One region of the Allobosea sp. NPDC055594 genome, then DNA from elsewhere that is predicted to be linked to it. Evidence: predicted binding sites of a transcription regulator. Region 1 holds the regulator's gene; the other holds the start of a gene.
The links. The regulator LexA, encoded in region 1, represses DNA repair genes until DNA is damaged. The targets are predictions, from matches to a motif close to TGTTCNNNNTGTGTTCNG.
Positions count from the first base shown of each region.

Region 2: a site for LexA is predicted at 2,301-2,318, ahead of ACWGRX_RS24265 (helicase-related protein). Genes of this name have one in related genera too.

Region 1 is NZ_JBSHIO010000001.1:540,474-544,893, reverse strand. Features, by position in the region: gene lpxB (lipid-A-disaccharide synthase) at 1-1,080, shown strand, start outside; gene lexA (transcriptional repressor LexA) at 1,357-2,088, shown strand; gene ACWGRX_RS02525 (ComEC/Rec2 family competence protein) at 2,082-4,268, opposite strand.
Region 2 is NZ_JBSHIO010000019.1:36,711-41,130, reverse strand. Features, by position in the region: gene ACWGRX_RS24265 (helicase-related protein) at 1-2,209, opposite strand, end outside; gene ACWGRX_RS24260 (alpha/beta fold hydrolase) at 2,528-3,418, opposite strand; gene ACWGRX_RS24255 (DUF3108 domain-containing protein) at 3,547-4,374, opposite strand.

The sequences.
Region 1 (4,420 bases):
GGGCGCCCGCTCGATCTGCGCGGCGTCGGAGGCGAGGTTCTGGCGGCGGAAGGCTTGGCGAGCATCTTCCCCCAGGAGGACATCGCGGTGATGGGCTTCGGCCCGGTCGTCGCCCGCCTGCCATTGCTGCTGCGTCGCATCTCTGACGCGGCGCAGGCTGCTGCCGCCTTCGCGCCCGATCTGATGCTGACGATCGACGCGCCTGACTTCAGCCTGCGCGTCGACAAGAAGCTGCGCCGGCTCAATCCTGCTGTGCCGATCGCGCACTGGGTCTGCCCGAGCGTCTGGGCCTGGCGCCAGGGCCGGGCGCGGCGCATGCGCCCGCATGTCGACAGGATCCTGGCGCTGCTGCCCTTCGAGCCGGAGGCGCTTGCGCGTCTCGGCGGACCCGACACGGTCTATGTCGGGCATCCGCTGATCGAGCGGCTAACGGAGCTGCGTCCCGGGCCGGATGAAGCCAGGGTTCGGGCCGACGCGCAGGAGCCGCTTATCCTCGTGCTGCCGGGTAGCCGTGGCTCCGAGATCCGCCACCTCATGCCCGCCTTCGGCGAGACGATTGCGCGTATCGCCCAGGCTCTGCCGCGGGCACGCTTCGTCTTGCCGGCCGTGCCGCGTCTGGTCGAAGCCATTACCGGGATCGTCGCAAGCTGGCCCGTGAAACCCGAGATCGTGACGGGGGAGGCGGCCAAGCTCGCGGCCTTCCGTCAGGCGCGCGCGGCACTCGCCGCCTCCGGAACGGTGACGCTCGAGCTCGCCCTGGCGCAGGTGCCGACCGTCGCCGCCTATCGTGGTGCCGGCTGGGAGGCGGCGCTGGCCCGCCGCCTGATCAAGCTGCCGACGGTCATCCTGCCGAACCTCATTCTCGGCGAGAACGTCGTTCCCGAGTTCATCCAGGACGATGTGACGCCGGACGCGCTGGCCCTGGCTCTCGCCGCGGTGATCGGCGACGGTGCGGCGCGCGACCGCCAGCTTGACGGTTTCGCCACGCTCGAGCACAGGATGCGCAGCGCCGGCCCGAGTCCGGCCGCCAATGCCGTCGATGCGGCGCTGGCGCTGCTGCGGCAGCAGCCGGCATCGTAGCGCGGGATCGCCGAATTCGCCGCGGATCGGCAGTCCGCGGCGGTCAAGCCCACTACCGCGACGGCCATCATCGTGCCCGGAATCGCCGGCCTGAGCTCTATCGCCGCTCCGTCTCTTCTTGCTGCCCTGTTCTCCGCAAAGCTTCGCGTGCAAGGAGAAGGACAGCTTTCGCGCCTTGCAAGACCGTGCTGAACCTCTCTTGCGGAACACATGGCGAACAGGTATGTTGTTCGTGCTTTGTTTCGATTCCGATGCGAAAGGCCGGGCGGCGAGATCATGCTGACACGCAAACAGTTCGAACTGCTTCGCTTCATCCATGAACGCCTGCGCGAATCCGGCGTCCCGCCCTCCTTCGACGAGATGAAGGATGCGCTCGACCTGCGCTCCAAATCCGGCATTCACCGGTTGATCATGGCGCTGGAGGAGCGCGGCTTCATTCGCCGGCTACCGAACCGCGCCCGGGCGCTCGAAGTCATCAAGATGCCGGACGGAATCGGCGGTGCGCCGGGGCAGCGCGCCCGTTTCAGCCCGTCCATCGTGCAGGGCGGGCTCGGCCAGACTCCGCCTGCCCCAGCCGCCAACCTCGCCAAGCCGCGCCCTGCCACCGCCGAGGAGAACGGACGCACGACCGTTTCAATCCCGGTGATGGGCCGAATCGCCGCTGGCACGCCGATCTCGGCGATCCAGGATCGCAGCTACAGCGTCTCCATGCCGGCCGACATGCTCGGCGGCGGCGAGCACTACGCGCTGGAGGTCCGCGGCGATTCGATGATCGAGGCCGGCATTCTCGACGGTGACACCGTCGTCATTCGCAAGCAGGACACCGCCAACACCGGCGACATCATCGTCGCCCTGATCGATGACGAGGAGGCGACGCTGAAGCGCCTGCGCAAGCGCGGCTCCTCGATTGCCCTGGAGGCCGCCAACCCGGCCTACGAGACCCGCGTGCTCGGCCCGGATCGCGTCAAGATCCAGGGTCGGCTCGTCAATCTGATGCGGCGCTACTGAAGCAAGCTGGTGTCCTCTGCCTGCTCCGCCGTTGCAGCGGCTGGCAGCGAGGTGGCAGGGGCGCGTCCCGGCTCCGGTGACGAAGGCGCGACGACGGGAGCAGGCCGGGCCCGGGTCCAGGGCCGCAGGCGCGTCGCGTCCTCGGCGGTGTAGGCGCGCCAGTTGCCGCCAGGCGAGGAGCCCAGCGCCGTCGCTCCGTCACGCGTGAGCGCAGCCCGATCGATCAGTCGGGCGGTGCAGCTGCCATTGGCATGGAGCGGCGTCACGACGAGATCGGCGCGCAGGCAATCCTCGACGATGGCGATGCGGTCGCGAGTGTAGGCGACTTTGCGGCCGTCCCTGAGGCGGATCACGCAGCCGCGCGCATCGCAGGCGGCGCCTTCTCGCAAGGCCGGATCGTCCGGGGAGCGGGAATCCCCGTCGGCATGGAGCCATTGCGCCAGGACGAAACGGCTCGGCTTGCCTGCGAGGACGAGCCGCCCTTCGGGGCCGCGTACCAGAATGCCGGAACCGTCGCGCTCGATCAGGATGTCCGGCCGCGTCGGGTCCGAGGCGAGCGCCAGACCGGCGCAGAGCGGCAATGCCGCCAGGTAGCGCAAGGCCGTCGTCCACAAGGTCAGCCAGAGCAGCGCCAGGGCGAACAGGGCGAGCGCCAGGGCGTCGAAGGCCGGCAGCACCACTGTCGAGCGCTCGATCCCGGCAACCCAGTGGGCGAGCCGCAGGACGAGGCCGGAGGCCCAGCCCATCAGGGCCCAGGCGGGCCAGTCGAGCCCGAAGGGATAGGCCAGCACGCCGAAGACCGCGGCCGGCATGACGATCAACGAGACGAAAGGCAAAGCGAGCGCGTTGCCGAGCAGGCCGAACGGGTTGAAGGTCTGGAAATGATAAACTCCGAAGGGTGCCGTCGCCGCCGTCGCCAGCAAGGTGGTGACGACGATGCCGACCGCGGAGAGCCAGAGCGGCCGCAAGGGCCAGGACCAGCTCGCAGCGGCCGGGTCGGGTGAGCGCTCCTGCCAGCGCTCGGCGAAGGCGATCAGCGCGGCGACCGCGCCGAAGGACATCTGGAAGCTCGGCCCGAGCAGCGCTTCGGGCTCTCGCAGCAGCACGATGATCGCGGCGAGAGCGAGATTGCGCATGCTGAGGGCCGGCCGGTCGACCAGGATGGCGCCGAGCATCACCAGGGTCATGATCAAGGAGCGGACCGTCGCGACCTCGGCGCCCGAGAAAACGCAATAGGCGGTGGCGCCGAACATGGCGGCGAGCGCAGCAAGCTTCTTGATCGGCCAGAAGAGCGTGAGGCCGGGCGACAGCGCCAGTAGCGCCCGCGCCAGCCAGAAGATCGTGCCGGCCGCCAGAACCATGTGCAGGCCGGAGATCGAGACGATGTGGTAGATGCCGGCGGCGCGCAGATCGTCATTGGTCGGCTCAGTGATCAGGCCGCGCTTGCCGGTGACCAGGGCGGCCGCCATCGCGCCCGCCTGCCCGCCGCCGATCGTGGCGATGCGCTCGGTCAGCGCATTGCGCGCCTGGTCGATGGTGATGCTCCAGGCGAGCTGCCGCGACGGCCGAGAAGGCGCCGGTGCCAGCGTGACCTTTCCGGCAATGCTGCCGACCGCCCCGATGCCGCGGAAGAAGGCGTCGCGGGCGAAGTCATAGCCGCCGGGACGCGCCGGTCCAGGCGGCGGCAGGAGCCGCGCGGTCGCCATGATGTGATCGCCGGGCTTCAAGGTCGTCGCGGTGGTGCTGACGCGGACGCGCCTTGGGCGCTGCTGCGGTTCGACGCCCGGCAGGGCGGTGACCAGGACGACCAGACGGACGCCCTTCTCGCGCTGCTCCAGCGTCTCGACGAAACCGGTGAGCTTGCCGACATGGAACCGGGAGAGCGCCGGTGCCGCGATGCTCGCCGCCCGCCAGGCTCCGGCGCCGAAGCCGGCAAAGAGTGCGCCTAGCGCGATGCAGACGAGCATGACGCGGCGCCTGTGGCGCAATAGCAGCGCGGCGAGCGCGGACAGGGCAAGGCCGGCCAGCGGCGCCGCCGGGCTCGGCTCGCGATCGGCGAGGAAATACAGGATGACGCCGAGCCCGAGCGGCACGGGAAACCAGTTGAAGAGACGCCGCCGCTCGATCTCGGTTTCGAGCATGGCGCGGAGCGGGGTGTACCAGTTCGACGGGCTCCACACCGGGCTCAGCGACAGCCGATACGCCCACCTTGCCCCGCCCCGCCAGGCGAGGGCGCGCGCGGAGGCCTTTCGGCGACGCCCGGGCGGTGCGGAAAGCATCGGCCTCCCTTTCGCCACCGGAACAGGAAGACGCTTAACGGCGGCCGCAAAGC
Region 2 (4,420 bases), on a different contig from region 1:
GATAGAGCCCCTTCGGCACGTCCTTGTTGGCCGGGAAGGAGGTCCGGCCGGACGAAGCGAGATGGGCGATGTCGTCCAGCCCGCCCTGCTCCGGCCCGTCATGCTTCAGCGCCCAGAGCTGGGCGGCGAGCGCCCGCGGTGCCGGCTTCAGCAGGGCCGGCACATAGAGATGGAAGGCGCCGAAGCGCATGCCGAGCTGGCGCAGGCCCGCCCGCCCCTCCTGGTCGAGGGTCTTCATCTCCTCGCCGACCTTGGCGCGCTCGAGCACGCCCAGCGCCTCGGCCGCCTGGAAGGCGATGCCGCGCGCGATGCCGGTCAGGCTCGTGGCCTCCTCGAGCACCTGCAGCGGCCCGAGCAGCTTGGTGATGTGATTCTTCAGCCAGAGCGTCAGCCGATTCTCGACCTGCTCGCGCGCCGGCCCGGTCAGATGCTCCTCGACCAGCAGGCGCAGGCGCGGCTCCAGCACCTTCTCGCCGGCGACGAGGCGCGCCACCGGCTCGCCGACCCAGCGGATGAAACCGTCATGCGACAGGACGAAGGCCTCGTCGCCGGCGAGCACGACGCGCGAGGCGCGCGCCTCCATCTCGCTGGCGAGCGCCTTCATCGCGGCGGCGTTCAGCGCCTTGGCTTCGGGGCCGCCGGCCTTGGGATCCGCCGTAAAGCGGAATCCCTGCAGCAACCCGACATGCTGGCCCTCGACGAGCACGTCGCCCGCCGCAGTGACCTCAGCTTCCAACATCGCATTCTCCCGCAGGCGACGCATCAACACGCTCGTGCGCCGATCGACGAAACGGCTGGCGAGCCTTTCGTGCAAAGCGTCCGACAGCTTGTCCTCTACAAGACGCGCCACCCCCTGCCAATGCTCTGGATCAGGCAACCAGTCGGGACGGTTCGCCACGAAGGTCCAGGTTCGGACCTGCGCGATGCGCGCCGACAGGGTGTCGATCTCGCCATCGGTGCGGTCGAGCGCATCGAGCTGGCGCCGATACCAGTCCGGATCGAGACGGCCGTGCCGCATCAGCCGAAGATACAGCATCGTCGCGAGGTCGGCATGCTGCATGGGCGCGATCTTGCGATAATCCGGCAGGCCGCAGACCTCCCAGAGCCGCGTCACCGCCGGCCTGCCCTGCGCCAGCCTCGCGACATCATGGTCGCGCGCCAGGATTTCCAGCGTGGTCATGTCCTCGGCGATCAGGGCGCGGGTCATTCCCTGCTCCTGCGGCTGCTGGTTGAGGCTGTCGAGCAGCCCCTGGACCGAGCGCAGGTCGAGATCGGAGTTGCGCCATTGCAGCTGGCGAATCGGCTCGAACCGATGATTCTCGATCGCTTCGACCAGTTCGGCATCGAAGGGTGGCGCCCGCCCGGTGGTGCCGAAAGTGCCGTCGCGCAGATGCCGGCCGGCCCGGCCGGCGATCTGGCCGAACTCGGCCGGATGCAGCTTGCGGAAATGATGGCCGTCGAACTTGCTGTCGCCGGCGAAGGCGATGTGGTCGACGTCGAGATTGAGCCCCATGCCGATCGCGTCGGTGGCGACGAGATAGTCGACATCGCCGGACTGGTAGATCTCGACCTGGGCATTGCGCGTACGTGGCGATAGCGCTCCCAGCACCACCGCCGCCCCGCCCTTCTGCCGGCGGATCAGCTCGGCGATGGCGTAAACCTCCTCGGCCGAGAAGGCGACGATCGCCGAGCGCCGCGGCAGGCGGGTGATCTTGCGGTCGCCGGCGAAGGTCAGGTTCGAGAGCCGCGGCCGCGTCACCACATTGGCGCCCGGGATCAGCTGCTCGATGAGAGGCCGCATCGTGCCCGCGCCGATCAGCATCGTCTCGGCCCGGCCGCGATGGTTCAGCAGCCGGTCGGAGAAGACATGGCCGCGGTCGAGATCGGCGGCGAGCTGGATCTCGTCGACGGCGACGAAATCGACGGCAAGGTCGCGCGGCATCGCCTCGACCGTGCAGACCCAGAAGCGCGGCCGCTCCGGCTTGATCTTCTCCTCACCGGTGACGAGCGCCACCGCCTCCGGGCCGACCCTCTCGACGACGCGCTGGTAGACCTCGCGCGCCAGCAGACGCAGCGGCAGGCCGATCATCCCCGTGGGATGGGCGATCATCCGCTCGATGGCGAGATGGGTCTTGCCCGTATTGGTCGGGCCGAGCACCGCAGTGACACCGCGTGCGCGGAGCGAGGGCGGAAGAGAGCGGGGTTGGATCAAGACGCTGGAGCTTTCCTGCAGCCTGCGCGGCGAAATACCGAGCCAGCCCTACCGGGTCGGGCGCCCCAAGGGCAACCCGCGCCGTGAACAGAACGAGTCCGGAACGAAGCGAGGCCGAATCGCTGACTCCCGCAGAATCAGGTTTCGTTCACGGCGAGATATCGCGGCAAGCGATTCAATAACCACAAGATTTTGAATCGCCCTCGATTTCCGTCCTTCGCCGACTTGCACGCGAGAGAGCCGCTTTCGCTCATGTAGGCCTCCTGCACGGGAAGGCGAGAGGCAAAGGCGAAAATAGTCGCGCACCCCGTCAGTTCAGTCGGCGAAGACTTCGGCGAACACCTCGGCCGCCTCGTCCGGCGCCTCGACATGGACGAAATGGCCGGCGTTCTCGCAATAGGTCACTTCGACATCGTCGAAATAATAGGACAGGAAGGCGCTCCATTCGGCCTTCAGGACCGGGTCGTGCCGGCCCCAATGCACCCGCGTCGGCTGGTGGATCGAGACGGAAGGCGTCGGATGACCGTCGATCGCCGCGACCCGCGCCGCATTCTGGCTGCGGTACCAGTCGAAGCCGCCGCGCAGATTGCCGGGCTTCAGGAAGTTCTCGACCCAGCGGTCGAAGACCGGCGCGAAGGCATCCTTGCGATGGCACCAATGCGTCAGGAAATGCCCGAGATAGAGCGCGCAAGCCTCGCGGCTGGAGCCGATCAGCTGCTCGGCCAGCGGCAATTGCTGGAAGGACTGGTACCAGATCTCGTTGACATGGCCCTCGCGCACCCAGGCCGAACCGACGCTCGGCGTCGGGCAGTTAAAGAACAGGAGCTTCTCGACCCGCTGCGGGTGGCGCCGCGCCAGGCCCTGGGCGACATAGGCGCCGACATCATGGCCGACGACCCCGACCGGTCCGGTCCCCAGCGCTTCCAGCAAGGCGGCGATGTCGTCGGCATGGCTGTTGGCCCCGACATCGCTGCGTGGCGCGGGCGATTTGGCGCTGTCGCCGAAGCCGCGCAAATCGGGCGCGACCAGCCGGAACTCGCCATGCAGGCGGTTCATCAAGGGCAGCCAGGTCATCCAGAACTCCGGCCAGCCATGCAGCAGCAGCACGGTCGGCCCGTCGCCGACCTCGGCGACATGAAGCACGGTGTCGCGCACCATCACGTCGCGCCGCCGCAATCCGGGTGGCAAGGCAAAATCGCCGGGCATATCGGCTCCAAGGTCGAATCGCAGCGGAAAGGCTAGCCCCGCGGCAACCTCAGCGGCAATGCCGCCACCAGGGCCGCGCATCGCGGCGAGGACGGGCCGGCGTCGATCGGCGGCCGGCCGCGCCGGGCTCAGTTGCGCGAGGTCGCCGCCGTCACGCCGGGATCGACCTTGAAACGCGAGGCCTCGATCACCGCGGTACCGATCATCGTCTTCACCGAGATCCGCACCGGCAGCATCATCGTCGTGCCGGCGATCGGCGCGAGCCAGGTCGAGATTTCCTTGTTCTCGGCCATGAACTTGGTGCTCGGCCGCAGCGCCCTGTGGCCGGAGATCGGCACATAGCGCGCCTGGCAGACCGAAACCGGGCCGCTATAGCCGTCGAGCGTGACCTCGCGCGTGCCGGCATAGCTCAGCTTGATGTCGTAGCGCGCGGCGCCGTCGAAGATCGGCAGAGTGCGGTTGCAGGCGGCAGCGCCGGAGTTGCGCCCGCCTTCCACCGGCATCAGGAAAGCGCTGATCGGGTCCATGACATTGCGCCGATGCGCGTCGCTGATCGGCACCCGGTCGGGCTTGGCATCGATCGGCGGCTCGATCTCGACCGCCTGCACGGCATTGCGCTCGAGCGCCATGCGCACGGTGCGGCTCTCGCTCGTGCTCGCGGACGAGATCGCGAAGGTCGCCGGCGAGAGCTTGCCGGCATTGAGATTGCCGGTGGCGGCGCCGGAGCCGCGCCCACCGGTGAAACCGCCGACGAGCCCGGTCAGCTTGGCCTGGACATCGAGCTTGTAGCGGCTGCCCTCGATGTCGCCGCTCAGACTGGCCTTGCCGAAGGTCATGCCGAGCAGGGAAACGTCATAGGCGGCATCGAGCGAGGCGGCGCCGGCAGGAAACGCGCCCGCGAGCAGGGCTGCCGCGAGGGCGAGCCCGGACAGGGACGGCGTGAGGGCGGGCTTCATCTCGATGCTCCGGGCGGCGCGACCGTTCGACAGCTCGCTTGCACTG